Linked DNA regions of Flexivirga oryzae. The protein of the gene in region 1 interacts with the protein of each later gene in a pairwise test. Links are inferred from orthologs where the notes say so. Each region holds a gene or a part of one and is shown on either strand. Other genes may lie near its edges. The genes, in order: pcrA and lpdA.

What was found.
Region 2: the proteins of pcrA (region 1) and lpdA interact in binary tests that used the Escherichia coli proteins (3 or more experiments, as listed by UniProt). The link is inferred for Flexivirga oryzae from one-to-one orthologs.

What each region holds. Positions count from the first base shown.
Region 1 is NZ_JACHVQ010000001.1:2,702,262-2,717,798, forward strand. What follows is about bases 8,194-11,292. They hold pcrA (DNA helicase PcrA), read right to left. Parts: upstream 10,897-11,292; coding sequence 8,491-10,896; downstream 8,194-8,490. Other genes in these bases: FHU39_RS12760 (hypothetical protein), read right to left, coding at 8,194-8,381; FHU39_RS12770 (TfoX/Sxy family protein), read right to left, coding at 10,942-11,277. Outside these bases: FHU39_RS12725 (prepilin peptidase), read left to right, coding at 1-299; sucD (succinate--CoA ligase subunit alpha), read right to left, coding at 405-1,289; sucC (ADP-forming succinate--CoA ligase subunit beta), read right to left, coding at 1,325-2,497; FHU39_RS12740 (FtsX-like permease family protein), read right to left, coding at 2,750-5,518; FHU39_RS12745 (ABC transporter ATP-binding protein), read right to left, coding at 5,520-6,260; FHU39_RS12750 (PadR family transcriptional regulator), read right to left, coding at 6,257-6,850; FHU39_RS12755 (M23 family metallopeptidase), read left to right, coding at 7,021-7,800; more of FHU39_RS12760, read right to left, coding at 7,818-8,193; FHU39_RS12775 (MFS transporter), read right to left, coding at 11,311-12,555; FHU39_RS12780 (TetR/AcrR family transcriptional regulator), read left to right, coding at 12,648-13,235; FHU39_RS12785 (DUF2804 domain-containing protein), read right to left, coding at 13,261-14,274; FHU39_RS12790 (HNH endonuclease), read right to left, coding at 14,310-15,537. UniProt on the Escherichia coli protein: A helicase with DNA-dependent ATPase activity. Unwinds DNA duplexes with 3'-5' polarity. Translocates on single-stranded DNA with 3'-5' polarity. Initiates unwinding more efficiently from a nicked substrate than double-stranded DNA.
Region 2 is NZ_JACHVQ010000001.1:2,121,270-2,136,607, reverse strand. What follows is about bases 6,846-9,745. They hold lpdA (dihydrolipoyl dehydrogenase), read left to right. Parts: upstream 6,846-7,380; coding sequence 7,381-9,111; downstream 9,112-9,745. Other genes in these bases: FHU39_RS09970 (acetyl-CoA C-acetyltransferase), read left to right, coding at 9,254-9,745; FHU39_RS09980 (2-oxo acid dehydrogenase subunit E2), read left to right, coding at 6,846-7,366. Outside these bases: FHU39_RS10000 (lactate utilization protein B), read right to left, coding at 1-106; FHU39_RS09995 ((Fe-S)-binding protein), read right to left, coding at 99-878; FHU39_RS09990 (L-lactate permease), read right to left, coding at 863-2,560; aceE (pyruvate dehydrogenase (acetyl-transferring), homodimeric type), read left to right, coding at 3,401-6,067; more of FHU39_RS09980, read left to right, coding at 6,083-6,845; more of FHU39_RS09970, read left to right, coding at 9,746-10,438; FHU39_RS09965 (beta-ketoacyl-ACP reductase), read left to right, coding at 10,453-11,190; FHU39_RS09960 (PHA/PHB synthase family protein), read left to right, coding at 11,419-12,687; FHU39_RS09955 (FadR/GntR family transcriptional regulator), read left to right, coding at 12,967-13,701; FHU39_RS09950 (NAD(P)/FAD-dependent oxidoreductase), read right to left, coding at 13,760-15,040; lipA (lipoyl synthase), read right to left, coding at 15,027-15,338. UniProt on the Escherichia coli protein: Lipoamide dehydrogenase is a component of the glycine cleavage system as well as of the alpha-ketoacid dehydrogenase complexes.

The DNA.
Region 1 (15,537 bases):
TGCTGCGTGCGGTGCTCGCCGGGGTGTGCCTGCCGGCGGCATACCTCGTGATGGTGCTGGCGTCGCCGGGCGGCGCAGGCCTCGGCCTCGGCGACGTCAAGCTCGCGGCCGGCCTGGGTGTGCTGCTGGGCCGGCTGTCCTGGTCCGCGGTGCTCGCGGGCACGGTGAGTGGCTTCGTCCTCGGTGGGCTCTGGGCGGCCGGGCTGCTGCTCAGCCGCCGGGCGACGCGGCACTCGCACATCGCGTTCGGCCCGTTCATGATCGGTGGCGCGATCGTCGCGCTGCTCGGCGGTGGTTGACCCCTGGCCCCGGTCCCGACGACCGACAGGAGCACACACGCACCGAGCGGAGTACACGATCCGCTGGATCGTGTACTCCGCTCGGTCAGGTAGTGCTCCCCTCGATCAGGAGAGGTTCTTCAGGATCTCCCGCATCAGCTCCGCGGTCTCGGACGGCGTCTTGCCGACCTTCACGCCGGCGGCCTCGAGAGCTTCCTTCTTCGCGGCTGCGGTGCCGGACGAGCCGGACACGATGGCGCCCGCGTGGCCCATGGTCTTGCCCTCCGGCGCGGTGAAGCCGGCGACGTACCCGACGACGGGCTTGGTCACGTGCTCCTTGATGTATGCCGCGGCACGCTCCTCCGCGTCGCCACCGATCTCGCCGATCATCACGATGGCCTTGGTGTCGGGGTCGGCCTCGAACGCCTCGAGGGCGTCGATGTGCGTGGTGCCGATGACCGGGTCACCGCCGATGCCGATGGCCGTGGTGAAGCCGAAGTCCCGCAGTTCGTACATCATCTGGTAGGTCAGCGTGCCGGACTTGGAGACCAGTCCGATCGGGCCCTTGCCGGCGATGGTGTGCGGCGTGATGCCGGCCAGCGACTCCTCCGGGGTGATGATGCCGGGACAGTTGGGGCCGATGATCCGGGTCTGCTTACCGACCGAATAGTTGTAGAACTCGGCGGCGTCCTTCACCGGGATGCCCTCGGTGATGACGACCAGCAGCGGGATCTCGGCGTCGATGGCCTCGATGGCCGCGTCCTTGGCGAACTTCGGCGGCACGAACGCGACCGAGACATTCGCGCCGGTGGCCTCCATGGCCTCCTTGACCGTGCCGAAGACGGGCAGCTCCTTGCCGCCGATCTCCGCGGTCGTGCCCGCCTTGCGTGCGTTGACACCGCCGACGATGTTGGAGCCGGCGTCGAGCATCAGCGCGGTGTGCTTGGAGCCCATGCCGCCCGTCATACCCTGCACGATGATCTTGCTGTCAGCGTTCAAAAAGATTGACATTCTTGAAGATTCCTTTGTCGTATGCCGTCAGCGGATCACTTGGACGCGAGCTCGGCAGCGCGTGCCGCGGCGCCATCCATCGTGTCGACCTGGGTCACCAGCGGGTGGTTCAGCTCGTTGAGGATGGCGCGGCCCTGCTCGACGCTGTTGCCGTCGAGGCGCACGACCAGCGGCTTGGTCGCGTTGTCGCCGAGGATCTCCAAGGCACCCTTGATGCCGTTGGCGACCTCGTCGCACGCGGTGATGCCGCCGAAGACGTTGACGAAGACCGACTTCACCTGCTCGTCGCCCAGGATCACGTCCAGACCGTCGGCCATGACCTGCGCGTTGGCGCCGCCGCCGATGTCCAGGAAGTTGGCCGGCTTCACGTCATACTGCTCGCCGGCGTAGGCGACGACGTCGAGGGTGGACATGACCAGGCCCGCGCCGTTGCCGATGATGCCGACCTGGCCGTCCAGCTTGACGTAGTTGAGGCCCTTCTCCTTGGCCTTCGCCTCCAGCGGGTCGGCGGCGGACTTGTCCTCCAGCGCCGCGTGGTCGGGGTGGCGGAAGTCGGCGTTGGCGTCCAGCGTGACCTTGCCGTCGAGGGCGACGATGTCGCCGGCACCGGTCTGCACCAGCGGGTTGACCTCGACCAGGGTGGCGTCCTCGTCGCGGTAGACCTCCCACAGCTTCTCCAGCACCGGGGCGATCTTCGCGCCGAGCTCGGCGTCGAAACCGGCGGCGTCGACGATCTCCTTCGCCTTGGCCGCGTCGATGCCCACGTTGGGGTCGACGGCGACACGCGCGAGGGCGTCGGGGCGCTCGACCGCGAGCTGCTCGATCTCCATGCCGCCCTCCTTGCTGCACATCGCCAGGTAGGTGCGGTTGGCCCGGTCGAGCAGGACGGAGAAGTAGTACTCCTCCTTGATGTCCGCGCCCTGGGCGATCATCACGGTGCCGACGGTGTGGCCCTTGATGTCCATGCCGAGGATCTGGCCCGCGAGGTCGCGTGCCTCCTCCGCCGACTTGGCGACCTTGACGCCGCCGGCCTTGCCGCGGCCACCGGTCTTGACCTGTGCCTTGACGACGGTGACGCCGCCGGACCGTGCACCGATCTCGGCCGCGGCCTGCTCGGCCTCCTCCGGGGTGGTTGCCGTCTTGCCGGCCAGCACCGGCACTCCGTGCGCTTCGAACATGTCGCGCGCCTGGTATTCGAAAAGATCCACGCGGAATCCGTCCTCGTCCCGGGAGTCGTCCCCGCGGGCCGACCGAGGTCGCACATGCTGCCGGCCGGTCGAGCGGAGCAGGCCCCCTCCTGTCGTTTCGTGATGAACTTCTGAAGGGTTGAAGGCCACCGTGAGCCGCCGGGGCGGCGTGTCCGAGACCTCGTTGTCCAGATCGGATGCTAGTGCTACGTGCCGGTCCCGCACAGGTTGGGTCCAGGTCTACCCGTCAGTAGGTGACCGAACTCACGCGGTTCAACTCAGCCGGCGGGTCATCGGCACCCGTCCGCGCGTCGCGAGCGCGGCGAGCGCCGCCGCGAGCAGTGGTACCCCGATGGCCACCACGAGCAGTTCGAGCCAGGGTATGGCGGTCACGGCGTGCCGGGCGTTCGGGTTACTGACGATCGTGACCGGGTGGCTGACGGCGAACCCGGCGACCAGGCCGACGATCAGGCCGAGCAGTGCGCCGAACAGGCCGATGAGCGCCGCGTTGGCCCCGGCGATCCTGCGGCGCAGCGACGCGGGAGCGCCGAGCGACGCGAGCGTGGCCGTGTCCGCCCGCGACTCGGCGTTCGACAACGCGGTCGAGGTGAGTGTCGCGACCAGCACGAGCAGTCCGAAGACGCCGCCGATGAGGAGGTAGACCCAGCGGCCCGTCGCGGGGTAACCGCGCTCGACATACAGGTAGCTGTCGTTGTTCAGCCGCTCCTCGATGGCGCGCTGCGCGGACTGCGAGATGCCGCCGGGTGCGCGGACCAGGATCGACCGGACGAAGTCGCCACCGGGGATCCGGCGGGCCGCCTCCGTCGACACCAGAGCGGGGGCTTCGACGGTCGCGCCGTAACTCGAGTAGGCGTCCGGCTTCGGCGGCATGATGCTGAACACCCCTTGGGCCGAGGCCTGCACCGGGAGCGTGACCGCCCCGCTGACCACGAACCGTTTGCCGTCCTTGTGCCCTGCGACGATCCGCATCGAGGACTGCTTCGCCCCGGCGGGCAGCAGCACGCGGCCGCTGCGCAGCGCCGCGACGTCACGGTCGCTGAGCCGGAAGATGCGGGCGGCCTGCTCCGGTGTCGCGGCGAGCAGGCCCGCCTCGGTCAGGTCCACCGACGGTTTGCACGAATCGGTGCTGGTTCCGCGGAAGCTCAGCTTCAGTGCCTGGGCGTCACGACAACCGCCGGTGTATGCCGCGAAGACCTTCCCGGACTCGGTCGGATCCATCCCGGACGCGCCGACGGCGTGCAACGTCACGACGGTCGCGTCGGGTATCGCGTGCCGCACCACCGAGAGCGCGGACGCCGCGTCCGCCTTCCCGCCCATGAGGGACACCACGCCCTGACCGGCCGGCAGGGACGGCTGGTAGGCGTCCCTGGATGCGTCCTCCGAGCTGGCCAGCCCGATCAGCAACGTGGTGAGCGCGGCGACGGTCGCCAGGATCGCGCCCGTCGTGGCGACGGCGCGGCCGCGCTGCCGCCCGACGTCCCGCGCCGCGATCCGCCAGGCGAGCGGCAGGTGTTGTGACAACGCGCCGAGGCGGGTCAGCAACCAGGGCGCGGTCATCAACGTGCCGGCGAACAAGGCGACGGCGCCGAGCACCAGCAGGGCGGTGAGCGCCGGCGGCGTCTGGGCCGCGCGTGCCCCGGTGCGCACGAAGGCCGCGATCACGATGACGCCGCCCGCCGCGGCGATGGCGACACCGAGAAGCGGCCAGCCGAAGTGCACCCGCTTCATCGAGACGTGTCCGCGCAGGACCGCGATGAGGTTGACACGGGACGCGGCGACGGCGGGGAGGAAGGCGGCGATCAGGGCAGCGGCGACCGCGATGGCGAAGAGCAGGACTCCCCAACCCCACCGCAGGTCCAGTGGTCCGGGCGCTGCCATCGTCGGCACCCAGTGACCGACCGCCGCGGCGAGTGCGCCGCCGACCAGGGCGCCGGCGATGATCAGCACGAACGCCGAGCAGACCCCCAGCAGGACGGCCTGCGCGAACACGAACTGTCGCAGTTGCCGCTTGCCGGCTCCGTTGCTCGCCAGTTGGGCGAGCTCCCGGCGGTGCCGTGCGCCGCTGGATGCGAACGCCGGTCCGGCGAGCAGCGCGATGATCACGACGAGCCCGGTGCCGAGCAGCACCCAGATCGTCCCGGGCACGCCGCTGCCGTAGTCCAGACCGTCGGCCTCGGGGTGGGCCTTCGCCTCCGCGGGATGGTCGATCACCTGTCGGCTGTCCACCAGCAGGCCGTAGCGGTTCAGCTGCTCGACCTCGGCCCACCGGACCGGGGTGCTCCGCTGCAGGATCCAGGTGCCGGCCCGTCCCCTGGGCAACGCCACCAGGTCCTCGGCGTTCGGGGTGTCGGCGCGCCCGACGACGGTCACGTCGCGCGTGTGGCCGTTGCCGTCGTCCAGGGTGAGCGTGCCGCTGGTGGGGAGCCCGTGCGCGGCGCCGGACCGCGAGACCAGCACCTGGCTCTCGGACGTTGGCCAGTGCCCGCTGGTCAGGCGCGTCATACCGTCGTATGCCGTGCGGCGTCCGTCGATGCCGAGCACATTGGCGCCGATGGCACGGTCCCCGATCCGCACCCGAACGCGCGCATCGGTCACCGGCAGCACGGTGCCACCGGTGACCCGCTGGACGTCGGCAGCACCCGGATGTGCAGGTTTCCCAGGGAAATACAGCGGTTTCGCCACCCCGGGGCCATCCCCTGTCCCGCCGGTCTGACCGTCGGCGGACTGCTGCACGACCTGGCCGGGGTCGGACATGAAGCTCAGCAGCGCCTGGCCGTCGCCCATGGTGCGGGTGATGCCCTCGCGAGCGTTGACGTCGACAGTGAAGCCGAACGTCGCACCCCCGGCGACCAGGAACAGCGGCAGCCCGATGAGCAGTGCCACCAGGACCGCTCGGCCCTTGTGTGCGCGCAGGTCGCGGGCGGCGAGTCGCAGTGAGACCCGCCAGCCCCCGACATACCCTGCGACGCCTCCTGATCGCCGCAGGCGCGCGTCCGACACGGACTCCCCCGAGGTGTCCATGTCAGACCTCCTGGTGGAGCAGCGACTCGGGAGTGGCGGCATCGCCCGTCGTGTCGACGATCACGCCGTCACGCAGGAAGATCACCCGGTCCGCCCAGGCCGCGTGACGCGACTCGTGCGTCACCAACAGCCCTGCGGCGCCGTCGTCGCACTGGTCACGCAGGGTGCGCAGCACTGCTTCACCCGTCGTGGAGTCCAGTGCTCCGGTCGGTTCGTCGGCGAGCACGAGCCGTCGCTCGCCGACGAGCGCGCGGGCGATCGCGGTGCGCTGCTGTTGTCCACCGGACAGGTGCTCGGGGAATCGGTCGGCGAGCTCGAGGATGCCGACCCTCCCCAGCGCGTCGCGTGCCGCCGCGCGTGCCTTGCGGAGGCTGACACCGTCCAATTCCATGGGCAGAGAGACGTTTTCGATCGCAGTGAGCGACGGGATCAGGTTGAGGTCCTGGAAGACGAAGCCCATGGTGCGGCGGCGCAACCGGTCCAGACCGGGGCGTGACAGTGATGCGAGGTCGACACCCTCGATCGACACCGTGCCGGCAGTCGGCGTGTCCAGCCCGCCGGCCACATTGAGCAGCGTGGACTTGCCGGAGCCGCTCGGCCCCATGACGGCCACCAGTTCACCGGGGCTGACGGTGAGGCTCACTCCACGCAACGCGTGCACCGCGGTCTCGCCGCTGCCGTGGGTGCGCTCGACGGCCCGCAGGACGAGGGTCGGCTGCTGCGTCGTGCCGGCGCTCATCATCGTGACACCTCCTCACGCGGTCCAGCGTTCCCCGGGGTGGCGACGCGCGCCGTCCGCGAGGCTTTCGCCCGGGTAGGGGTGACGCGCGCGATCCTCGCTTCCACGTGGTCCAGCCAGCGCACCTCGGCCTCGTCGGCGAAGATCAGCGACTCCAGCACCAGCTCCCAGGCGAGGTCGTCACCGTCGGCGCCGCGCTTGAGCCGGGTCAGGTCCCGCAGGTGGGTCATGGTCGCGGTCCGCTGGGTCTGCACGATGCGTTGCACGTCGACTCCGGGCAGGGTGACCGCGAGCGCCAGCTTGATCGCGAGCTCGTTGCGCGGCGTCTGCTCGCGGGCGACCGGCACGGTCCACCATTGCTGCACCTCCGAGCGTCCCGCGTCGGTCAGCCGGTAGGCGATGCGACCCTCCTCGTCGGCGGCGCCGGCGCTCTCCACGAGTCCGTCCCGCTCGAGCCGGCCGAGCGTCGTGTAGACCTGGCCGACATTGAGCGGCCAGGTCCCACCGGTGCGTTGCTCGAACTCCTGGCGCAGCTGGGCGCCATACATCGGACCGCCCTGCAGCAGCGCCAGCAGGCTGTGCTTGATCGACATGCAACCCTCCCCGACAGGTATACCCGGTATGTACCCTGGTGAGGTCCATGTATACCCGGTATATCCGGCGGGCGCAACCGACTCGATCCATCACATTCGCCCCACGCAGCTCGGCTGACTCATAAGCTGTCGCGGGTGTGCGACTGCCCCCTCCTCCCGCAACGAAGGCGATGAGCCAGTACGAAGGTCGGCATCGACCGACCGCACCGATCCGCCCGCAGGGGCGACACCGAGCCGATCCGCCGAAGTCGCGTCGGGCGGTTCCGGCCGGCGTCGCCGTGGTCGCGACCGTCGGCGGCGCCGTGGTCGCGGGCGTGACACCCGTACCTCTCGGGGCGCGCAACCTGGCCCTCGACCCGGGGCCCCACGAGAAGTTCACACCCGGCGTCGCGGGCGCGCCCTCGGTGAAACGGCAACTGCTCGGCAGCGCATCCCGCGATGACACCCGCGCCCCGCTCGCTCCGGCTGATGCACCCTCGAAGCTAGCCGACTCGAAGGCGAAGACAGCCAAGCGGTCGCCGAAACCGACTGTCACGCATCAGAACCCGTGGACCTGCGCGGTCGCGGGCTGTGCCGGGAGCATGGACTCCGGCTTCGGGGCACGCCTGTCACCGGGCGGAATCGGCTCGACGTACCACCTGGGCGACGACTTCGCGATCCCGTGGGGCACCCCGTTGCGCGCGATGCACGTCGGCACGGTGGTGTCGACCGGGTGGGTGCCCGGCTTCGGCATCCACGTCACGATCGACTACGGCGACGGCATCCAGATCACCTACGGTCACCTGTCGAGCGTCGCGGTGGCGCCGGGCCAGTCGGTGGCGCGCGGTCAGCAGGTGGGCTACTCCGGCAACACCGGCGTGTCGACCGGGCCGCACCTACACCTGGAGATCCACCTGAACGGCACACCGATCGATCCGACACCCTGGTTGCAGGCCCGCGGCGTCTTCTGAGCCGGGCTGCGGCCGGGTCAGGTCCCAGCCGGCCGGAGCGCGTCCAACTCGACCGTGCCACGCCAGGCCGGGCCGACCGAGCCGCGATGCGGTGCACTGGCGAAGGTGCAGCCCGTCAGCTGCGCGTCGACCACCTCGAAGTCGGACCGGTCGGCATACCGGAAGAAGATCCAGGCCGCCGAGCCGTCGTCGTTCGGACACGCATAGGTGCCCTTCCTGACAACGGAGTTGCGGACATCCGTCGCCAACGAGCTTGCTTGGGCCTCGGTCAGTTTCGCCACCACGACGTGGCACCTGCTGGCATTCGAGCCCGGAAGCCAGTAGACGACCGCTCCCGTCGGGTGCGGATCGGCGGTGACGAGGCCACCCCGACCGTCCGCCACCGACGGGGACCAGACCGGCGGGTCGCAGTAACCGTGCAACCGGTGTGCCGTCGGCGGAGCAGGAAGGCGGGACACGGTTTGAACGGAACGTCGGTTGTCCTGGTAGTGGACGAACCACAGCACGCCGGCGAGCACCAGCAACAAGCATCCGAGGATGGCGGCGCTGCTCACCGCACCACGCGGAATCGACCGACGCACGTCCACCACCCCTCGAAGCAGGACCCACCTCAAGGAAAGCACCGGGTGAGCGAGCGTCGACGCCGATTCCTGCGATCGACACCAATTCGATGCGGGAGCCGACCCGACGTCAGAGTTTCTCGACCGGCGCGTAACGCAGCAGGAGCCGCTTGACCCCGATGTCCCCGCCGAAGTCGATGTGCGCCATGGCGCGCTCGCCCTGGCCCTCGACGCGGATGACGGAGCCGAGACCGAAGGTGTCGTGGGTGACGCGATCGCCCGAATCCAGTGAGATGACAGGGCGATTGCCGGGGCTGCGGACCCCGGGACGAGCGGCGAGGCGGGCGACGGCCGGTGTGGAGGAGGGCCGGGTCGCCGTCGTCGTCACCCGCTGCCAGTCGATCAGACCCGACGGGATCTCACTGAGGAAACGGGACGGCGGGTTGTACTGCGGGGCGCCCCACGCCGAGCGGACCTCGGCACGCGAGATGTGCAGCCGTTCCCGCGCGCGGGTGATGCCGACGTAGGCGAGCCGGCGCTCCTCCTCGAGCTCCTTCGGGTCGCCGAGTGCCCGCAGGTGCGGGAACGTCCCGTCCTCCATACCGGTGAGGAACACCACCGGGAACTCCAGTCCCTTGGCGGTGTGCAGCGTCATCAGGGTGACCACGCCGACGTCCTCGCCCTCCTCATCGGGGATCTCGTCGGTGTCGGCGACGAGGGACACCTGCTCCAGGAAGTCCTCCAGCGACCCACCGGGATAGTTCTCGTCGAACTCCTTCGACACCGCGATGAGCTCGTGGAGGTTCTCGACCCTGGTCTCGTCCTGCGGATCGGCGCTCTGCCGCAACTCGGCCAGGTAGCCGGACTGGTCGAGGATCGCCTCGAGCAGGTCCCCCACTCCGGTCTCCTCGGCCTCGTGCACCTTGCGCAGCGACTCCAGCAGCGCGGTGAACGCGTTGATGCAGGTCACCGAGCGGGTGGCGATGCCCGGTGCGTCGCCGGCTCGCCCGAGGGCGGCGATGAACGGGATCCGCTCGCGCTCGGCGAGCGCCGAGACGCACGCCTCGGCGCGGTCACCGATGCCCCGTTTGGGCACGTTGAGGATGCGGCGCAGGTTGACCGTGTCGGCCGGGTTGGACACGACCCGCAGGTAGGCGAGCGCGTCCTTGACCTCGCGCCGTTCGTAGAAGCGGGTGCCTCCGACCACCTTGTAGGGCAGGCCGACACGCACGAAAACCTCTTCCAACGCGCGGGATTGGGCGTTGGTGCGGTAGAAGACGGCGACGTCCTTGGGCTTGACGCCGTGCTCGTCGCCGAGCTGGTCGATGGTGCGTGCCACGAAGGCCGCCTCATCGTGTTCGGAGTCTCCGACATACCCCACGATCGGTGCGCCGTCACCGGACTCCGACCACAGCTTCTTGGGCCGGCGGCTCTCGTTCTTGGCGATGACGGCGTTGGCGGCCTGCAGGATGTTCTGGGTGGAGCGGTAGTTCTGCTCCAGCAGGATGGTGTGCGCGTCGGGGTAGTCCTGCTCGAACTCCACGATGTTGCGGATGGTCGCGCCGCGGAAGGCGTAGATGGACTGGTCGGCGTCACCCACCACGCACAGCTCCGCAGGGGGCACTTCGCCCAGCGCAGGATCCGAAACAGCTGCGCCGACAAGCTCTTTGACGAGCTGGTACTGCGCGTGGTTGGTGTCCTGGTATTCGTCGACCAGCACGTGCCGGAACCGCCTGCGATAGTGCTCGGCGACGTCGGGGAACGCCTGCAGGATGTTGACGGTCATCATGATCAGGTCGTCGAAATCGAGCGCGTTGGCCTGCCGCAGCCGTCGTTGGTACGACGAGTAGGCCTCCGCGAGCGCGCGCTCCTGCGGGGTGCCTTCGACCACCTGCGAGGCGTAGGTCTCCTCGTCGATCAGCTCGTTCTTGAGGTTGCTGACCTGGTGGCTGAACGACCGCGGCGGGAAGCGCTTCGGGTCGAGATCCAGGTCGCGCATCACCAGCGCCATCATCCGCTGGCTGTCGGCCGCGTCGTAGATCGAGAAGGTCGACTTCAGCCCGACCTTGCCGGCCTCACGCCGCAGGATCCGCACGCAGGCTGAGTGGAAGGTCGACACCCACATGGTCCGCGCCACCGGACCGACGAGGGCCTCGACCCGCTCGCGCATCTCCGCGGCCGCCTTGTTGGTGAAGGTGATGGCGAGGATCTGACCGGGTTGTACGTGGCGTGCGGCCATCAGGTAGGCGATGCGGTGCGTCAGCACCCGTGTCTTTCCCGAGCCGGCCCCCGCGACGATCAGCAGCGGCGGGCCTTCGTGCAGCACGGCTTCCCGCTGCTGCGGATTGAGCCCGGCAACCAGGCTCTCCGGGTCACGCATCGACGGTGCCGCGGGCTTCTCGACATCCCGGACCGCGTCCTTGCTGAGGCTTGCCCAGGTGGGTACGCCCCGCTCGTCGACGTCTGTCGGAACCGTCGCCGAGGCGGCGTCGGGCGGGAATCCGGGCAGGGGGAGGTCGTCGAAAAGGCTGCTCATCTTGAACGCAAGCCTACTTGGACGCACTGACGCGACCGGAGCCGCTCACGCCTGCTTCGGCGGCAGGCCGCGGGCGAAGTCGAGGCCGCGCGCCACCCATTCGGCGAGCCCGTCGTCGTCCAACTGCTCCTCGGCGACGCGCAGCCAGCCGTTCATCGTGCGTCCGCCCATCACCATCCGTGAGACTCCTTCCGCCCGCAGCAGCTCCTCGCTGTCCTCCGGGTCGACGCGGACCATCAGCCCGCCGTTGCGGGAAGCGGCGACCGCCAGGTGTCCACCCGTGAGGAAGGCCACTCCCCCGAACATCCGCTTGTCGGTCACGTCCAGGTCGTCCGCCACGAGCTCGCGGATCCGGTCGACCAACACCCCGTCGTACGCCATGACGACGATTGTCGCCGGTGGCACCGACGGGCGTCACCCTTTCGGGCAGGCCCCGGCGGGCGCCACGGCTGCGGGGCAGGCCGGCGCGAGCGCCGCCCGACGGGCCGCTCGCACGCCGAGCAGCGCCGCGGCGACGACCAGGGCGACATCGAGGGCGCCATACCCGACCAGGGTGGGGCGCAGTCCCCAGTCCTGCGCTGCGAGCCCCGCGATCACCGCCGGGAGGCTGAACGCCGTGTAGCCGAGGACGTAGGTCGCGGCGAAGGTCCGGGCGCGCCCGTCCGCAGGGGTCACCGCACCGATCGCCGAGACGGCCGCCTGGAAAGTGACACCGAACCCGACGCCGGCGATCACCGAGCCGATGACGTACACGGCGACCGACGGGAGGAGCACCCCGACCACGGTGACCACGACGCCACCGCCGAGCGAGGCCAGGCCCAGCGGTCGCCTCGCCTGCTGCGGCACGGTGTGGATCACCAGCAGCGCCAGACCGGCCGGTGCGAAGAAGCTCGCCAGCACGATCCCGACGAGGAAGTGGTCCGTGACGCCGAGCAGCCGCGCGACCGCGGACGAACCCAACGAGAGGTACAGCCCGCCGAGCGCCCAGGTGGCGACCAGCGCCGGCGCCCAGGTGACGAACGTCGACCGCGCAGGGTCGGCCACCCCGACACTCGGCCGTAGGGCGCTGCGTATGGCGCGCCGGTCCGTCCCGCGGCGCGATGGCTCCGGGGCGAACAGCACTGCGCCCGCCAGCAGCAGGTAGCACACCAGCAGCAACCAGAAGACGAGTTGCCGCGGCGCCGGCGCGTGCTGCACCAGACCGCCGGCGATGGCCGCACCGAGCGCGAGGCCGACGCCGGGCGCACCTCCGGTCACCACGGACCCGATGTGCGGACTCGGCTGCAGGTCGAGGATCAGTGCGCTGACCGCACCGGTGATCGCTCCCGTCGCAACCCCCTGCACGATGCGAGCGAGAACCAGCTCCCCCACCCCTGAAGCGTGCGCGAACACGATCATGGCGACCGCGAGCAGGACGAGACCGCCGACGAGCATCGGGCGCCGGCCGATGTGGTCCGCGAGCGAGCCGACGGTCAGCAGGGTGACGAGCAGCGCCACGACATACACGGCGAAGATGATCGTGAGCGTGAACGACGAGAAACCCCAGAGCTGTTGGTAGATCGGATAGAGCGGGGACGGTGCCGCGGCACCGATCATCAGGCCGGTCATGGCGAGCCCTGCGACGGTGAAGCCGACGGGGCGGGACAGTCGGTACGACATGGATGCCTCACTAATTGCAAATTTCATTGCTTTTAGCGGCTCAGCGTACGCCGCGCTCGACTTAATGCCAAACGAATTGCAATAATTCCCGTATGTCGACGAAATCCACCCCCGTGAAGCGCCGCCCCGGCGGTCGCAGCGCGCGCGTGCAGGACGCCGTCTACAGCGCGGTCGGTGAGCTGATGGCGACCAAGCGACCCGACCAGATCACCGTTCCGATGGTCGCGGAACTGGCCGGAGTCAATCCGACGAGCGTCTACCGGCGCTGGGGCGATGTCGACGCACTGCTCGAAGAGGTCGCGGTCGCGGTGTTCACCCGCGAGGACGAGAAGTTGCCGGACACCGGGTCGCTCTCCGGCGATCTCGGCGCGTGGGCCGGAAGCATCGCCGAGGACATCGTGCGCCCGCACCGCACCCGCTACCTGCGGGCCATGGTCAACGCTCGCGACGGCGTGCTGGCCAGCGGTTGTCCGTGCTGGAACGCGCGCCGCGAACAACTCGCCGAGATGATCAGCCGGGCACGCACCCGGGGCGAGGAGGCGCCGTCGGTCGAGCAGGTGCTCGATCACGTGATCGCGCCGCTCTATCACCACGTCGTCTTCGCGATGCCGATCGACAGGACGTATGCCGAGCGGCTCGTGGCTGACGTGCTGTCGATGCGTCAGCGCGAAAGGGTCTGAGCCCGCTCCCGATTCGCGGGCACCGTCACCACAACTGCTCAACGTGCTCGGCCCAGCCGAAGACGCCGGGCACGTCATACGACTGATCGTCCGCAGCCGTGACGGTGCCGGACCACGCGCCGAAGCACTGCCAGGTCCGCGAGCGGATGATCCGCAGGTCGGTGGCGGCGTGGCGGACGTGTTCGACCGTCAGGGTCAGGTCGACGCCCGGGCCGCTGACCCGCCAGGGCACCCGCCAGTCTCCTCGGTCATAGCTCCAGGCGAGCTCGCCGAGTTTGGTGAGACGGCCGTCGATCAACAGCGCGTTCTCCGTGGCGCCGGTGCCGTCGGTCCAGGTGCCGCCGACCTGTATGCCGATGTCGTGACCGTCGGCCCGTCCGGACCCGGCGCCCCAGTTCCAGGTGATCGACCGGGGCCAGCGCCCCCGGCCGTGGTCCTGGGTCGCCCAGGAGTTGCCCTCCGGCAGCCGATGCTCGACGCCGTCGATGCGCACGGACCCGGTGGCCGGCCGGGCGACGTCCTTCACGGTGTATTGGAAGAGCCGATCGGTCCAGGGCACGACGACCCCGAGACGCTCGTGCGGGTCCGGCAGGGCCGCTCTGATGTCGACCTCGACCCGGGCGCTACTCGCCTGCAGGTGGGTGCCGCCGGGTTGCGGAGTGACGGTGAGGTCCAGTCCTCTGGTGCGCAGGGTGGCCGGTCCGGCGTCCAACGTGCCCGGCAGTTTCACGCCGCGGCCGAAGGGCGTGATGGCGTCCTGGTTGATCTCGTTGCCGGTCGCGCGGTCGAGCACCCAGGGGTTGCCGACACCCGCATAATCGATGTCCGAAACCGTCATGGCCACAACATGATTCGGCGTGGTGACCGCCCAGTACTCCCACCGCTTGTTGCGTCCGCGACCCACCCGTCCGCGCCCGATGCGGTCGGTGTTGTGCAGTGGCTCGGAGGTCCAGCCGACGGCTGCGGGGTTGAGGCGCCCGGCAGCGTCGGTGAGCGAGCTGGGCGAGGTGATCCGCGGGCTCGGGCGTGGCGTGGCCATGCCGGGATGATGGCAGATCGGGCCGGACGGGCCGACTAGTCGTCGGCGATCTCGTCGCCGTCGTCTTGGCAGCGGTCGTCGTCGGTTTCCCAGTCGTCGGATGCCCAGTCGTCTGGTGTCGGGTCGGTGCCTGGTTGATGGTCGGTGTCGGTGTTGGTGTCGCTGCCTGGTTCGTGTCGGCGTTTCTCGCGGTCTTGCTTGTCCTGTTGGTGTCGTTGGAGTTCTTGGTCGCGTTGGGACAGGTTGTGGTCCCAGATGATGGTCATCAGGGTGTGTTCGGGGTGGGAGTCGGTGGGTGGTGGCATGCCTGGTGGTGCCGGTGGCCTGCTGGCTGCGGTGAGCCCGCCGATCGTGGTGCTCGTGTGTCCGGCGTGGCCGGTGACCTGGTAGTCGGGGTGTTCTTTGGCGTAGTTACACCGGGCGCACAGTCCTTGCCCGTTGCGCTCACTGGTGGCGCCACCGTCGGTGTGCCTGGTGACGTGGTCGGTGTGCCGCACCGGAGCCGAGCACCAGGGCGTGCGGCAGGTCTGGTCGCGGAACAGGATCAGCCGGGCCAGCAACCCCGGGTAGCGGCGGGCACGAGAGTCCATGCCGATGATGTCACCGGTGCCGGGGTGGGTGAACAACCGGCGTAGCCGCGGACCGGTCGGGTCCCCGGTGGCCACCCATTCACGCACCAGGTCCGCCGGGACCGGCCCGTACCCGGGCACGTGCGCGGGCGTGTCGCCCAGCAGCGTGTCCAGGGGCATGAGCAGGTTCACCGTCACCCCGAACACCTCGTGCGCTTTCGCCCTGCCGGTGACGCGTTCGACCAGGGTGTCGGCCATCACCTGCCCCCGGTGCACACTGCCGGGGTCTGCCCCGGCGTCGGCGGCGGCTTCACGCGCTGTGGTGACGGCGTCTTCCAGGGCGGTCATGCAGGCCAGGGCGTCCTTGACCGGTAACAGGGCGGTCAGGTAGGCCATGGTGTCGCCGGCGGGTCGCAGGCTCACCCCACGCCGGGCCTGGGCGGCGCGGCGGCGGGCCGCGACCGCCTCGGCGGCCACCAGCATCGCTTGCTCCTTCGCCAGGGCGGCCAGGCGGGTGCTGGCGGCGGTGCCGAGGTGGTCGCGGATCCCGGCGTCGACGCCGGATTGTTGGTCACCGGTCAGGCCGGTGGTTTCCCGCACGATCCGGGTCGCGTCCCACTCACTGATGACCCCGGCGGCCAGCGCGGCCAGGGTGTGCGGCATGTGCCCCACCAGTGCGTGCGCGAGGTGGACG
Region 2 (15,338 bases), 580 kb from region 1 along the record:
TCAGGTTGTGTCGTTGTACGGCGTTGTCTAAGGCCTCGCGGGCGAGTTTCGGGAACTTGGGCATGCCGACGAATGTCGGGGTGCTCTTGGCGGTCGGGTTACTCATGCGAGCTCCAGGCTGGGTCTTCTTGGGTCGAGGCGAGCACCTCTGCCAGGTGAAATGTGCGGACGCCGGCCCGCTGCCGGTGCAAAATCCCCCCGATATGTGTGAGACATGAGTTGTCGCTCGCCACCACGACTTCGGCGTCAGTCTCGCGGATGTGTCGCGCTTTATCTGACCCCATCGCCACCGAGACGTCCGCGTTCTTCATCGCGAAAGTCCCACCGAATCCACAACATTCCTCGCGCTCGGGCAGGTCGACAAGGGTGATGCCTCCGACTGCGCGCAGCAACTGAAGCGGTTTGTCACCCACGCGCAGCATCCGTAACGAGTGACAGGTCGGGTGATACGTGACGCGGTGCGGGAAGTAGGAGCCGACGTCGGTGACGCCGAGCACATCGACAAGGTACTCGGACAGCTCGTGCACCCGCGGCGTCATCGCTTCGACCTCGCGTACTAGTCCGGAATCACCGGTGCGGCGAGCAAGCATCAGATGCTGTTCCCTCACGGATCCGGTGCACGAACCAGATGGCGCGACGACGTGCTCATACGAGTCGAACACATCGATGAAAGCGCGCACGAGCGGCATGGCCTCGTCGGCATATCCGGTGTTGGTGAACATCTGCCCGCAGCATGTCTGCTTCTCGGGGAAATCGACTTGCACGCCGAGGCGCTCCAGCAGCTGCGTCGTGGCGATCGGTGTCCGGGGAAACATCGTGTCGTTGAAGCAGGTGGCGAAGAGCGCGACACGCGGTGACCCGGTCACGGCAGCATCCACGACAGCACAGGTGTTGACTGCAGCCCGATCAAGATGCAGATGACTATGAGCAAGCCGAGGGACCACAGGATGACCTTGCGGAAGATTGCTGACTCCTGCCCGACCAACCCGACCGAGACCGCGGCGATTGTAAGGTTCTGGGGGCTGATCATCTTGCCAACAACACCGCCTGCGGAGTTGCCAGCAACCAGCAGTGTCGGGTCGATGCCGGCTTTGCCTGCGGCTGTCTGCTGCAGGGTGGCGAACAACGCGTTGGAGCTGGTGTCCGAACCAGTCACGGCGGTGCCCAGCCAGCCAAGAATCGGTGATAGGAAGGCAAACGCTGCACCGGTTCCGGCGATCCAGGTGCCGATAGTGATGGTCTGACCGGAGAGCATCATCACATAGGCCAGAGCGAGCACGGATGCGACGGTGACGAAGGCGAACTTCAGCTTGACCGCGGTGTCGACGAATTCGCGGCTCCACTGCCGGGCAGTCACTCCGTACGCTGCCGCGGTGATCACCGAGCAGATGATCAGTAGCGAGCCGGGGGAGGATAGCCAGGGAAAGCTGTAGGTCGTGGTGGTGCTGACTGCGCCGGCCGGAGTCAGCACATGCCCGTCCAGCCCCGGCCAGGGGATCTTCACGTTGGTGTCTGCCAGTGCATCTTTGATCGGATCGATCAGTGCACTCCCAGCAAAGACCGCGATCACCAGCAGGTAGGGCAATAGCGCCATGAGGATCCGTCCGGCGGTGAGGTCCTTGGCCCGTTGATCCATTTCCTCGGCCGAGGTGAATGCCACGTCGTCGGTCGCGATCGCGGTGCCTCCGGCCGTACCGTCGTTCCCATTGCTCACGAGGGCGAGATCCTTCTGACGGGCGATAGTGAGCGACTCGACGGCGTCGTCGCGACCCTCTGGCTGCCAGAGGCGCAGCATGATCACGGCAGCGGCAAGGCCGACAAGGGAGGCAATTACGTCGGTGAGTTCGACCGATATGAAGGTCGCCGATACCCACTGAGTAATGCCGAAGGCGAGGCCGACCACGAGCGCAACCGGCCAGGTCTGTCGTAGTCCACGCCGACCGTCGACGAGGAAGACCAGCATCAATGGGACGATGCAGGCGAGCACCGGAGTCTGGTGACCGACATAGGCGCCCACCGTGTTGTAGTCGATTCCGGTGAGGTTACCGGCCGTGATGATTGGTATGCCAATGGCGCCGAATGCGACCGGTGCGGTGTTGGCCAGCAGTGCGACCGCAGCGGCACGCAGCGGCGAGAATCCGACGGCAATCAGCATCACGCCAGTGATGGCCACCGGTGCGCCGAACCCAGCGAGTGCCTCCAGCAACGCGCCGAAGCAGAACGCGATGATGATGGCCTGAACCCTCGGATCGTCCGACACGAGGTGGAAGGCTGCACGGAGGTCCTCGAATCGTCCGCTGACAACCGTGATCTGGTAGAGCGTGATCGCGCTGAAGACGATCCACATAATCGGTAGTAGCCCATAGGCAGCACCTTCGGAAGCTGTCAGCAGGGCAAGCGAGAACGGCATCTTGAACGCGACGATCCCCACGATGAGGGCGATGGCGACGGCGGCCAGGCCGGCCCGGTGCGCCTTCCATTTCAAGAAGCCGAGCGTGACGAAGATGCTCAGCAGCGGCAAGATTGCTACGAGTGCGGACAAGAAGAGACTGTCGCTCACCGGTGTGAGGGGCGGACGGTAAAGAGTCTGCACGGTGCATCTCCGATGTGTGGGAATTGGCTCGGCGGGAACATCGGACCAGAAGGTAGCGCGGGGATACCTGCCTTTGTGGCTGGATCCGTTCACCGTGCGCGTTCCAGACGGCGCCGAGTACGGGGATGGGCGACGCGTTGGGGTAGCGAAACATGCTGCTGTCGTTCATGTTTCGGTCATTCACAGCGTAGTCACGACGAAACGGGTTCCGGTGATTTCAGTCGGCATGTGGCGGGTGCCTTCTGACCGTCGTCCGAGCACGTTTCGAGGCCGACCCGACAAGTGGACAGACCACACGTCTGGTCAGGTGCGGAATGGTCCTCGTCGTTGACCACACCACGGTGAGTGGCAGCATCACCGATGAACGTCGGATCAGCCCGCGCTGTTGCCCACGGCCTGGATCCGGTCACGACGCAGATTCGTCGCGTGGGTACGGGGTAGTCCCGGAAACGAAACCCGTTCTCCTAGAGAGGCATCCGACTGTGGGTGATGACGCGATCACAGTCGCGCGTTAGTCGCCTAGACACGAACTCGGCGAGCCGCAGTCTGACGAACCTCCATGACTCCCACATTGGGCGTTGCGCAGTTTCAAGTCGTGGCTCGGTGACGGCGTGTTTTAGGTTCCTTGACATCAACCTTTCGCGCTCGCTTAGTTGGGCGCACCTCACGTACGGCGGACATCGCCTCTCGCTCTTTCCCTGGCAAGGGCGTGAGTGAGGCAAAGAAGTGTCTGGTGCAGCCCTCGACGGTTCCTCGGGGGTGCGAACCCGGAGTCCGATCGCAGGACACGAAAGGCGAAGTGAGCACATGACGCAGCAACCTGATTCCGATACGACCGAGACACGAGAGTGGCTCGATGCATTCGACTCGGTGCGAGAGTTCGACGGCCCAGGACGGGCCGGATTCCTCATCGAGGAGTTGTTCAGCGAAGCCCAGCGGTCTGGAGTCTCGGTGCCCTACTCGGCCAACACGCCATACCTCAACACGATTCCTCCGGACCGGGAGCCGGACTATCCGGGCGACCTGGCGCTCGAGCGCCGGATCCGGGCGTTGGGCCGGTGGAACGCTGCGGCATTAGTGCTGCGGGCGAACAAGGAAAGCTCCGAACTTGGCGGCCATATAGCCAGTTATCAATCACTGGCCACGTTGTTCGACGTCGGCTACGAGCACTTCTGGCACGCCCCAGGGCAGTCGCACGGTGGCGACCCCGTGTTGATCCAAGGCCATTCCTCACCGGGACTCTACGCGCGTGCCTTCTTGGAGGGACGACTGTCCGAGGAGCAGTTGTTGAACTTCCGCGAAGAAGTCGGAGGCAATGGTCTCTCGTCATATCCCCACCCGTGGTTGATGCCCGAATTCTGGCAGTTCCCGACGGTGTCAATGGGCTTGGGACCGTTGATGGCGATCTATCAGGCGCGCTTCCTCAAGTACGCGCACTCACGCGGTCTCGCGGACACCGCCGGGCGGCATGTGTGGGCGTTCCTCGGAGACGGGGAGATGGACGAGCCGGAGTCCTCTGGCGCGCTCGGCTTGGCTGGACGGGAGCGTCTGGACAACCTCATCTTCGTCGTGAACTGCAACTTGCAACGGCTCGACGGGCCGGTTCGCGGCAACGGCAAGGTCATCCAGGAGTTGGAAGCCCTATTCCGCGGTGCGGGATGGAACGTGATCAAGGCCATCTGGGGCTCAGGCTGGGATGCGTTGCTCGCCGCCGACACGTCTGGACTACTGCTCAAGCGGATGGAGGAGTGTGTCGACGGTGAGTATCAGGACTACAAATCCAAGAACGGTGCATACGTGCGTGAACACTTCTTCGGCGCGTACCCCGAGTTGCTCAAGTCAGTTGAGCACCTCAGCGATGACCAGATCTGGGCACTATCGCGCGGTGGTCACGACCCGAAGAAGGTGTATGCCGCCTACGCGGCTGCGGTCGCACACACCGGTCAGCCGACGGTGATCCTTGCCAAGACCGTCAAGGGATACGGGATGGGGGAGGCCGGCGAGGGTCAGAACATCGCGCACTCAGCCAAGAAGATGGGCTTCGAGGCGCTGCGTGCGTTCCGCGACCGGTTCGACCTTCCAGTGCCGGACGACCAGTTGGAAGCGGTGCCGTTCCTCCGGCCACCGGACGACAGTCCGGAGCTGACCTATCTGCGCGAGCACCGTGCGCGGCTCGGAGGTTATCTGCCGGTCCGTCGGCCGCGTTCGACGCAGACCTTGGCGGTCCCAGAGCTGACCGCGTTCGGAAACCAGCTGAAGGGCACTGGCGATCGGGAGATCTCCACCACCATGGCGTTCGTTCGGATCCTCAACACTCTGATGCGGGACAAGAAGGTCGGAAAGCACGTGGTGCCGATAGTTCCCGACGAGTCGCGGACGTTCGGTATGGAAGGCATGTTCCGGCAGTTCGGAATCTGGTCCCAGGTCGGGCAGCTGTACCAGCCCGAGGACGCCAACCAGTTGATGTTCTACCGGGAGGGTCAGGACGGCCAGTTCCTCCAGGAGGGTCTGAACGAGGCAGGGGCGATGGCGTCATGGATCGCGGCGGCCACGGCGTACAGCGTCTCCGACCTGCCGATGATCCCGTTCTTCATCTACTACTCGATGTTCGGCTTCCAGCGCTTCGGTGATCTGGCGTGGGCGGCGGGCGACTCGCGGGCGCGAGGTTTCATCCTGGGTGCCACCGCCGGGCGCACGACATTGAACGGTGAGGGTCTGCAGCACGAGGACGGGCACAGTCACATTCAGTCCTCGATCATTCCCAACTGCGTCTCCTACGATCCGACCTTCTCCTACGAGGTCGCGGTCATCGTCGCCGACGGCCTACGGCGCATGTTCACCGAGCAGGAGGACGTCTATTACTACATCACCCTGATGAACGAGAACTACATGCACCCCGACATGCCCGAAGGGGCGGAGGACGGGATCCGCAAAGGGATGTATCTCTTCCGGGAGGGCGACGGCGCGAAGCGTGCACCGCGTGTGCAGTTGCTGGGCAGCGGCACCATCTTGCGCGAGGTGATCGCCGGTGCCGACCTGCTCGCAGAAGACTTCGGTGTGGCTTCCGATGTGTGGAGTTGCCCGAGCTTCACCGAACTCGCTCGCGACGGTATGGCGGCGCATCGATGGAACATGTTGCACCCGACACTGCCCCGTCGGGACAGTTACGTGGAGGCGGAACTCGCGACCCGGCCCACTGGTCCGGTGATCGCATCCACCGACTACGTGCGCGCCTTCGCCGACCAGATTCGCCCGTTCGTTAAGCGGCCGTACCGAGTGCTCGGAACTGATGGTTACGGAAGGTCGGACTACCGGCGGCGACTGCGGCGGTTCTTCGAGATCGATAGGCACTACGTGGTGGTGGCGGCCCTGTCCGAGTTGGCCGCGATGAATGAAGTCCCGACATCAACGGTGGCCGAGGCGATCGCCAAGTACGGCATCGACCCTGACACCCCCAACCCACTGACCATCTGACGGAAGGGCCCAACCATGACAGCTGCAACCGAGGTGCCGGTCCCCGACATCGGTGACTTCTCTGACGTGCCGATCATTGAGATTCACGTGTCCACTGGGGACCGGGTCAACGCCGAGGACCCGTTGGTGACCTTGGAGTCGGACAAGGCCACGATGGACGTGCCTGCGCCGCTTGATGGCGAGGTCGTCGAGGTGCTGGTCAGTGAAGGTGACCGGGTCAGCGAAGGCACGCCGATAGTGAAGATCGAACCCGGCGAGGGCACTTTGACCAGCCCGCCGTCGCTGTTGTCGCAGCATGAGCCCGAGCCCGAGTCGACACCGACACCCTCGCCAGCGACAGCTCCGGCGCCGGCAACGGCTGCCGCACCGGATGCGGTGCAAGGGGCCGGGCCAGGCGACGTACACGCGGGTCCGGGCGTGCGCCGCGCCGCACGCGAGTTGGATGTCGACCTCTCGACGGTGACCGGAACCGGTCCCAAGGGCAGGATCACCAAGGACGACCTGATCGCCGCACTGTCCGGGCCGGGCGCGTCGGCCGGTGCGGTTGCCGCGGGCACGGGCATCCCAGAGATTCCAGCTCAGGACTTCGCACAGTTCGGTCCCGTCCAGACACTTCCGTTGTCGCGAATCAAGAGGCTGTCTGGCCCGTTCCTGCACCGGTCCTGGCTGAACCTGCCGCACGTGACACATCACGACGAGGCAGACATCACAGACCTAGAGGCCTATCGGAAACAGCTGGACACTGATGGCAAAGCGGCCCCGGAGCCTTATCGAGTCACGCTGCTGGCCTTTCTCGTGAAGGCCGCAGTGGCGACGCTGAAGGAGTTCCCGGAGGTCAACAGTTCACTGTCGCCGGACAAGGACGCGCTGATCGTCAAGGACTACTACCACATCGGGATTGCTGTCGACACACCGGACGGCCTGGTCGTGCCCGTCGTGCGCGACGCCGATCGCAAGGGTGTGCTGGAGCTGTCCCGAGAGTTCGGATCGATCTCGTCCCGGGCCCGGGACGGCAAGCTTTCCCCGACAGATATGTCCGGTGGCACCTTCACCATCTCCAGCCTTGGAGGCATCGGCGGCACGGCGTTCACCCCCATCGTCAACGCACCCGAGGTGGCGATCCTCGGCGTCGTGCGATCCCGGACGGTGCCGGTCTGGAACGGCGCCGAGTTCATCCCTCGGCTGGTGCTGCCAATTTCGTTGTCCTACGACCACCGGGTGATCGACGGTGCGCTGGCAGCGCGGTTCTCCCGCAAGCTGTGCCAGCGGCTCGAAGATGTCCGCCGGCTCATCCTCTAAGACGGGAGTCTCGCATGAGTGTGCAGCAAGTCAGTGTCCCCGACATCGGAGACTTCTCGGACGTGCCGATCATCGAGATCCATGTCCAGCCCGGCGACCGCGTGGCCATGGAGGATCCACTGGTCACGCTCGAGTCCGACAAAGCGACGATGGACGTTCCCGCGCCGGTCGCCGGCACCGTGTCGGAGCTCCGGGTCGAGGTAGGTGACACCGTGTCCGAAGGGACGGTGATCCTGCTGGTCGAGGCCGCGGCCTCGACCACCGCCGCCCAGTCACCGGAGAAACAAACAGCGCCCGCGGCCGCACCCGTAGCGGCCGCCGCTACGGGCAGCGACGTCCATGCCGAGGTACTCGTGCTCGGTGGTGGACCCGGCGGCTACAGCGCAGCGTTCCGCGCTGCCGACCTGGGCAAGCAGGTGGCGCTGGTCGAACGGTGGGACACCCTGGGCGGCGTTTGCCTGAACGTCGGCTGTATCCCGTCGAAGGCGCTGCTCCACGCCGCCAAGGTTGTCGCCGAGACCCGGGAGATGGCCGAGCACGGGCTGTCCTTCGGCGATCCGTCCATCGACCTGGCCCAATTGCGCGGCTGGAAAGACGGCATCGTCGGTCGGCTCACCGGAGGGCTGGCGGCCCTGGCGAAGCAACGAAACGTCCGCGTCATCCGTGGTGCCGGTACATTCACCTCACAGCACCAGGTCGAGGTCACTGCCGACGACGGGAGTGCCTCCACGGTCAGCTTCGATCAAGCGATCATCGCCGCCGGCTCGGAGCCGGTCACGCTACCGTTCGTGCCCGAAGACGATCCACGCGTGATCGATTCCACCGGCGCCTTGGACCTGGCCGACATACCCGGCCGGCTGCTGGTCCTCGGCGGCGGAATCATCGGTCTTGAGATGGCCACGGTCTACCACGAGCTGGGCGCCTCGATCACCGTTGTCGAGTTGATGGACCAGTTGATCCCGGGCGCGGACAAGGACATCGTCAGGCCACTGACCCGCTGGGTCACCAAGCGTTACGAGAACGTCTTCCTGGGCACCAAGGTCGCGAGTGTGGAACCCACACCCGACGGTTTGAAGGTGAGCTTCGAGGGTGGAAAGGCCCCGGACACCGACACGTTCGACCGAGTTCTGGTTGCGGTCGGTCGTACTCCCAACGGGAGGCTGATCGGAGCGCAGAACGCCGGGGTGCAGGTCGACGAGCGCGGGTTCGTGCCGGTAGACCATCAGCAGCGGACGAATGTTGCACACATCTTCGCGATCGGCGACATCGTCGGCCAGCCGATGCTCGCGCACAAAGCGGTGCACGAGGGTCACGTCGCAGCCGAGGTTGCGGCCGGGCAGAACTCCGCGTTCGACGCGCGGTGCATTCCCTCGGTCGCCTACACCGATCCGGAGGTTGCCTGGGTCGGCGTGACCGAACAACAGGCCACGGCGGACGGCACGGCATACGGCAAGGGCGTGTTCCCCTGGGCAGCCAGCGGCAGGTCCTTGTCCCTCGGGCGGGACGAAGGTATGACGAAGCTCCTGTTCGACCAGGACACTGCCCGGGTCATCGGCTGCGGGATCGTCGGCCCGAACGCGGGCGAACTCATTACCGAGGCGGCGCTGGCCATCGAGATGGGGGCCGACGCCGCCGACTTGGCACTGACGATCCACCCACACCCCACGCTCTCCGAGAGCGTGGGCATGGCAGCGGAAGCATTCGAGGGCACGATTACGGACCTGTACCTGCCGCGGAAGAGCTGACACTCCCTCCTCAAGACGCACTGCGACCCACGGAGTGACGTGCCGCTGCCGCCTGCCCTCTTCTGCTGGCCGGGTGCGTTCGGCATTGACCATCGACGTCGACCCGCACGGTGTCGACGACACACACTGATAGGAGATTCTCATGCCAGGTTCGGTCATCATCGGTGGTGCGCGCACCCCGATCGGCAAGCTCGGCGGGGCACTCAAAGGCTTCACCGCAATGCAGCTCGGCGGGTTCGCCATCCGCCGAGCATTGGAACGCGTCGGCCTCAGCGGTGACCAGGTCGACCACGTGATCATGGGGCACGTCATCCAGGCGGGAGCTGGTCAGATCACCGCTCGACAGGCGGCCGTCAATGGCGGCATCCCTATGTCGGTCCCCGCTTTGACGGTGAACAAGGTCTGCCTGTCCGGGCTGAACGCCATCGCACTGGCGGACCAGTTGATCGGTTATGGCGAGTTCGACGTCGTGGTCGCCGGCGGCATGGAGTCGATGAGCAACGGTCCGTACTTGCTCCCCGGCGCCCGTGCCGGGTACCGCTATGGCGATTCATCGTTGGTCGACGCCACCGCACACGATGCACTCTTCTGCGCATTCGACCACCGGGGGATGGGCGACTCCACCGATCTGTACGCCAAGGAGCGCAACATCTCCCGGGAGGACCAGGATGAGTTCTCCGCGATGTCCCACCAGCGTGCATCCGCCGCAGCGAAGAACGGCATATTCGCTGACGAGATCGTCCCCGTCGACGTCCCGCAACGTCGCGGCGACCCGACCCGGGTGAGCGAGGACGAAGGAGTGCGACCGCAGACAACTGCAGACTCACTAGCGAAGTTGCGCCCGGCGTTCGCGACGGACGGCACCATCACCGCAGGCTCCGCGAGCCAGATCTCGGACGGCGCCGCCGCTGTGGTCGTCGCCAGCCGGGACAAGGCCGAAGAACTCGGTGCCACAGTGCTGGCAGAGATCGGCGCGCACGGCACAGTGGCCGGCCCGGACGCCTCACTGCTGTCCCAGCCGTCGAACGCGATTGCCAGGGCACTCGACCGCGAGGGACTCGCCGCCTCGGACATCGATCTGTTCGAGATCAACGAGGCCTTCGCTGCCGTGGCCTTGCAGTCCATGCGTGACCTCGGTATCAGCACAGACAACACCAACGTCAACGGCGGCGCGATCGCGATGGGTCATCCCGTCGGCATGTCCGGCGCCCGGATGGCGCTACACCTCGCACTTGAATTAGGACGCCGTGGAGGCGGCGTCGGTGCCGCCGGACTGTGCGGCGGCGGCGGCCAAGGCGAGGCTTTGATCCTTCGAGTCAACGACTGAAAGGAGCCGAATCTATGGGAGACATGACAGGACAAGTCGCGCTCGTCACTGGCGGAGTTCGCGGGATCGGCCGGGCGATCAGCGAGCGCCTCGCGAGTCGTGGAGCGGTGATCGCTGCCGGGTACTACAAGGATGACGAAGCGGTGGTGCAGGGCTTTCGCGGCGCGCACCCGACGTCGAGCGTGCACCGTGGCAATATCGGCGACAAGGACGACTGTGAACGGGTGGTCCACGAGGTCATTGACCAGCATGGAAAGCTGGACATCCTCGTGAACAACGCTGGGATCACGATCGACAAGACGGTGCGCAAGATGAGCCCGGAGGACTGGGACCGGGTCTTACAGGTCAATCTGTCCGGGGCGTTCTACCTGTCCAGGGCCGTGCTTCAGCACATGCTCGACCGAGGCTCTGGCCGCATGATCAACATCAGTTCCATCATCGGCGAGGCAGGCAATGTCGGGCAGGCGAACTACGCGGCGGCAAAGGCCGGACTCTTCGGACTGACGATGAGTCTGGCGCAGGAGACTGCACGCAAGGGACTCACAGTCAATGCGGTTGCCCCTGGATACACCGCCACTGAAATGGTTGCCGCCGTTCCCCAGGAAGCGCTGGAGAAGGTGATTGCAAAGATCCCGGTCGGACGACTAGGCAAGCCCGACGAGATCGCCAGAGTTGTTGAGTTCCTTGCAGATCCGGACTCCGGCTTCATCACCGGCCAGATCTACTCGGTCAATGGCGGACAGCACATGTAGGTGCGGGACTATGTCATTCGGTAAGGAAGAGGGAGTTGGAGCGATGGCGACAGATCCGGATCCGTTGGGAATTATCCCGGCCGCAGCCAAGGTCCTCTTCCGCGCCGCCGGACGACCGGTGCAGCTGAGTACGGCAGTTGGGCGGGCTGTGTTGCAGTCTGCCCAACTGCCGGCCGTTGCGGCCGCGCGGGCTGTGGGCATCGGTCTCGACGGGCCCCGAACAGCCCGCTGACAAATCCCGATGTGCTCGAGCGGGCTATCCAGACCGGCGGACGCAGTCTCGCAAGAGGTGCGTCGTTCGCAGTGGACGACCTGCTGCATCGAGGTGGTATGCCGCTCAAGGTGGACCGGTCGAAGTTCACCCTTGGACAGGACTTGGCCGCGACTCCCGGGGAGGTCATCTACCGGGGTGAGTTGATCGAAGTCATGCAATACCGTCCGCAGACCGAAACGGTCAGCGAGGTCCCGATCCTGATGGTGCCGCCGTGGATCAACAAGTACTACGTGATGGACCTGGCGCCCGGGCGCAGTCTTATCGAGTGGGCCGTCCAGCACGGCCGCACCGTGTTTACCATCTCGTATCGAAACCCTGACGAGTCCATGAGCGCGTTGCAGATGGACGACTACCTGCAGCAGGGGCCCTTGACGGCGTTGTCGATCGTCCAGGCGGTGACCGGTTCCGATCGAGTCGACCTCGTCGCGCTGTGTCTGGGTGGTGCACTCGCAGCAATGACGACGGCCTACCTCGCACAAGACGAGACCAGTCCGATTTCGTCGCTAACGCTGTTGAATACGGAGCTGGACTACTCCGACCCTGGCATCCTCGCCGTCGCGGTCGACCCGGACACACTCGCGAAAATCGACAAGCGGATGGCGGAACGCGGGTATCTGCCTGCCGAGGACATGTCACGGATGTTCGACCAATTGCGCTCCAACGACCTGATCTTCAACTACGTCGTGTCACGGTGGATGATGGGCGAGGAAGCACGCCCGTTCGACATTTTGGCGTGGAACGATGACAGCACTCGGATGCCGGCAGCGATGCATTCGCACTACTTGAGGTCGCTGTATGGCGAGAATCAGCTGGCACGCGGCGAATACGAACTCGGGGGCCGCAGGCTGGATCTGCACGACATTACCTGCGATGCCTATGTGGTCGGGGCGATCAACGACCACATCGTGCCGTGGAAGGCGTCATATCGGGCGACAGCCCTATTCGGTGGGGATGTGCGCTACGTGCTGTCGTCCGGGGGGCACATTGCGGGCGTTGTCAACCCGCCGACCCCCAAGGCATGGTTCCAGTCCAACGAGAAGAACTCGCCGGACGCGGAGGTCTGGCTGGCGGGCGCGACGCGACGGACCGGCTCCTGGTGGGAGGACTGGACGGCCTGGTCGGCTGCGCGTTCCGGTGGGCAGCGCAAACCCCCGAGCCTGGGCAACCGCAGGTATCGCCCGCTCGCCCCTGCCCCCGGTACTTACGTCTTCGGAGCCGGATGACCGGGTAGCGGCGGCTGGGCCGTCCCTGAGCCTGTTCTGCATTCGTGCGGTGTTTGCCCCCTGACATGGCCCGGCCGCTTGGTCACCAGGGCTCGTACGCCGCAATCGACACTGGATGGCGTCGACGATTCCCGCGTGTGCACGGCGGATCGCTGGCACTTTGATTCGACGGTGATCAAGCCGTTCGCCCGAACGTGGCTCATATTCTGAGATGTGGTAGACCCTCTTTGTGGTCGGACGATAGAGTGGTATGACCATACGCACAGAGGAGACGGCGCAATGAGCACTTCCTGGGAACCGGTACGGCAGCCCCGGACGCACGAGCTCGTGCTGGAGCGGATTGAAGAACAGGTGATGGCAGGGGATTTGCACGCCGGGGAACGGCTGCCCGGAGAGCGTCAGCTGGCCGCTGCCCTTGGGGTGAGCCGTTCGGCGGTGCGCGAAGCCCTGCGGATCATGGAGGCGTTCGGGCTCTTGACCGCGCACACCGGGCGCGGGCCGGACTCGGGCGCGGTCGTCACGACGGATCCGACCGAGGCAGTTGGCCGGATGCTGCGTTTGCACTTGGCGCTGGGTGGCTATCAGCTCTCCGACATCCTCGAAGCTCGAGTGATGCTCGAGCGGGCGAGTGTCGCCGATGCTTCCCTCGAGCCGCAGAACCCACGAATCGATGCTGCGGCTCAGCTCGTTACTGCCATGGACAACCCCGAACTGACACCTTTCGAATTCAACGAGCTCGACACTCAGTTCCACGTCGAGCTGGCCTCATGCTCGGGGAACGAGCTGATCCGCACGCTGACGGCCGCAGTCCGGGAGTCCATTCGTCCACTGGTTCTGAACGGATTTCAGCATGTTCCCGACTGGCGGGAGACGGCAACCACGCTGCAGAGCCAGCACCGCAACATCCTGCACCTGATCCGTGATCGTCAGCCCGAACGAGCCGCCCAAGCAATCGACGATCACATCCGTAGCTTCCATGGAAAGTTGGCGACCGCAGGGCAAGCCACCTCCTGAAGCGTCGTCGCCGAATCGGCTCCGCGGTAGTTTGTGGCAGTGTCTGTAGCTGCACAGGTTAGGAAGCGGCGGACTGCTGCGTCGGCGCGTGAGTATGCCCAACAATCGCGTTGTGGGTGTGATTCCACGCGAGGTGTTTGGTGGTGAGATTAGCCATCGTCGACATCCGGTTCCGGCCGCCGAGCAACGTCGCAACGTGTACCGCGTTCCAGATCATCCAGGCAGGGAAACCCTGCAGACGCGGAAGGTGCGCTACCTCCGCAACCGCCGAACTGCGACCGATTGTTGCGAGGATGCCCTTGTCTTTGTAGCGCAACGGATCGATCACCTGCCCGAGAACGTCGGCCCGGATGAAGGCCGCAACATGTCGGCCGCCCTGGACGGCCGGCTGCGCAAGCTGCGGAAGTGCCAGGACGCCGTCACCGATGGCTGCATCGCCAACAGCGAAGACCCGATCGTGGTCCTTCACGCGCAAGTGGTGATCGACCGCAATCCGTCCGCCGTCTCGTTGTGGCAGCCCCCACCCGGCTACCTCAGCTCGCGCGATCACCCCGCTCGCCCAAACCACCGTGGCTGCAGGTATGACGTCACCCTGACCGACGACCGCGCCCTCGGGCTCGACCCGTAACACGGTGGTGTTCAGCCGCAGGTCGACGCCGATACGCCGTAGCGAGCTGGCGGCATACGCTCTGCTGGCCGGCTTGAACGATGCCAGTAGATGGGGCGCCATTTCGACGAGCGTCACGTGAACCCGCCGCGGATCGAGCTCGGGGTAGATGACGGGGATGTCCTTGTTCCGCATCTCAGCCAACGCTCCCGCCGTCTCGACCCCGGTCGGGCCGCCACCTACGATGATCATCCGCAGGTCTCGGTCGCGATGATTGGCGGCCGCGTCCTCCAGGCCGGCAAACACGCGGTCCCGGAGGGCGAGCGCCTGCTCCCGCGTGTACAGCGGCATCGAGTGCTCCGCAGCACCGGGTGTTCCGAAGAAGTTCGCCGTGACCCCGGTCGCGAGGACCAGGTAATCGAAGGACAACCGGCGGCCATCGTCGAGCTGGATCTGCCTGGCGCTGTGCTGGATTCCGCCCACGGAGCCTTGGACGAACTGCACGTTCGGTTGCCGAGACCGGACGGCGCGGAGGAACCAGGTGATGTCGCCAGGATTCAGACTGCCGGTCGCGACCTGGTAGAGGAGTGGCTGGAACGTGTTGAAGGTGTGCCGGTCCACCAACGTAATGTCGACGTCGGTGTCACGCAGACCTCGGACAACGGAGAGTCCGCCGAAGCCGCCACCGACCACCACTACACGCGGCCGCCGCGGGGACTCAACGTGCGTCATCGGATCGCTCCGTGGCGATGGCCACGAGCGCGGCGGCCTCCTGCCGGGCGGGGGAGGACGACGCCTCGGCGAGGTGGGCCAGGTGCTCGGGCAGCTCGCGGCCGAGTTCGGCCATCGCCCCGGCATACAACTTGCCCGCCCGGTACGACGAACGCACCAGCGGCCCGGCCATCACGCCGAGGAAGCCCAGCTCGTAGGCGAAGTCCGACCAGCGGACGAACTCCTGCGGCTTGACCCAGCGGTCGATCGGGTGGTGCTTGGGGGAGGGGCGCAGGTACTGGGTGATGGTGAGGATGTC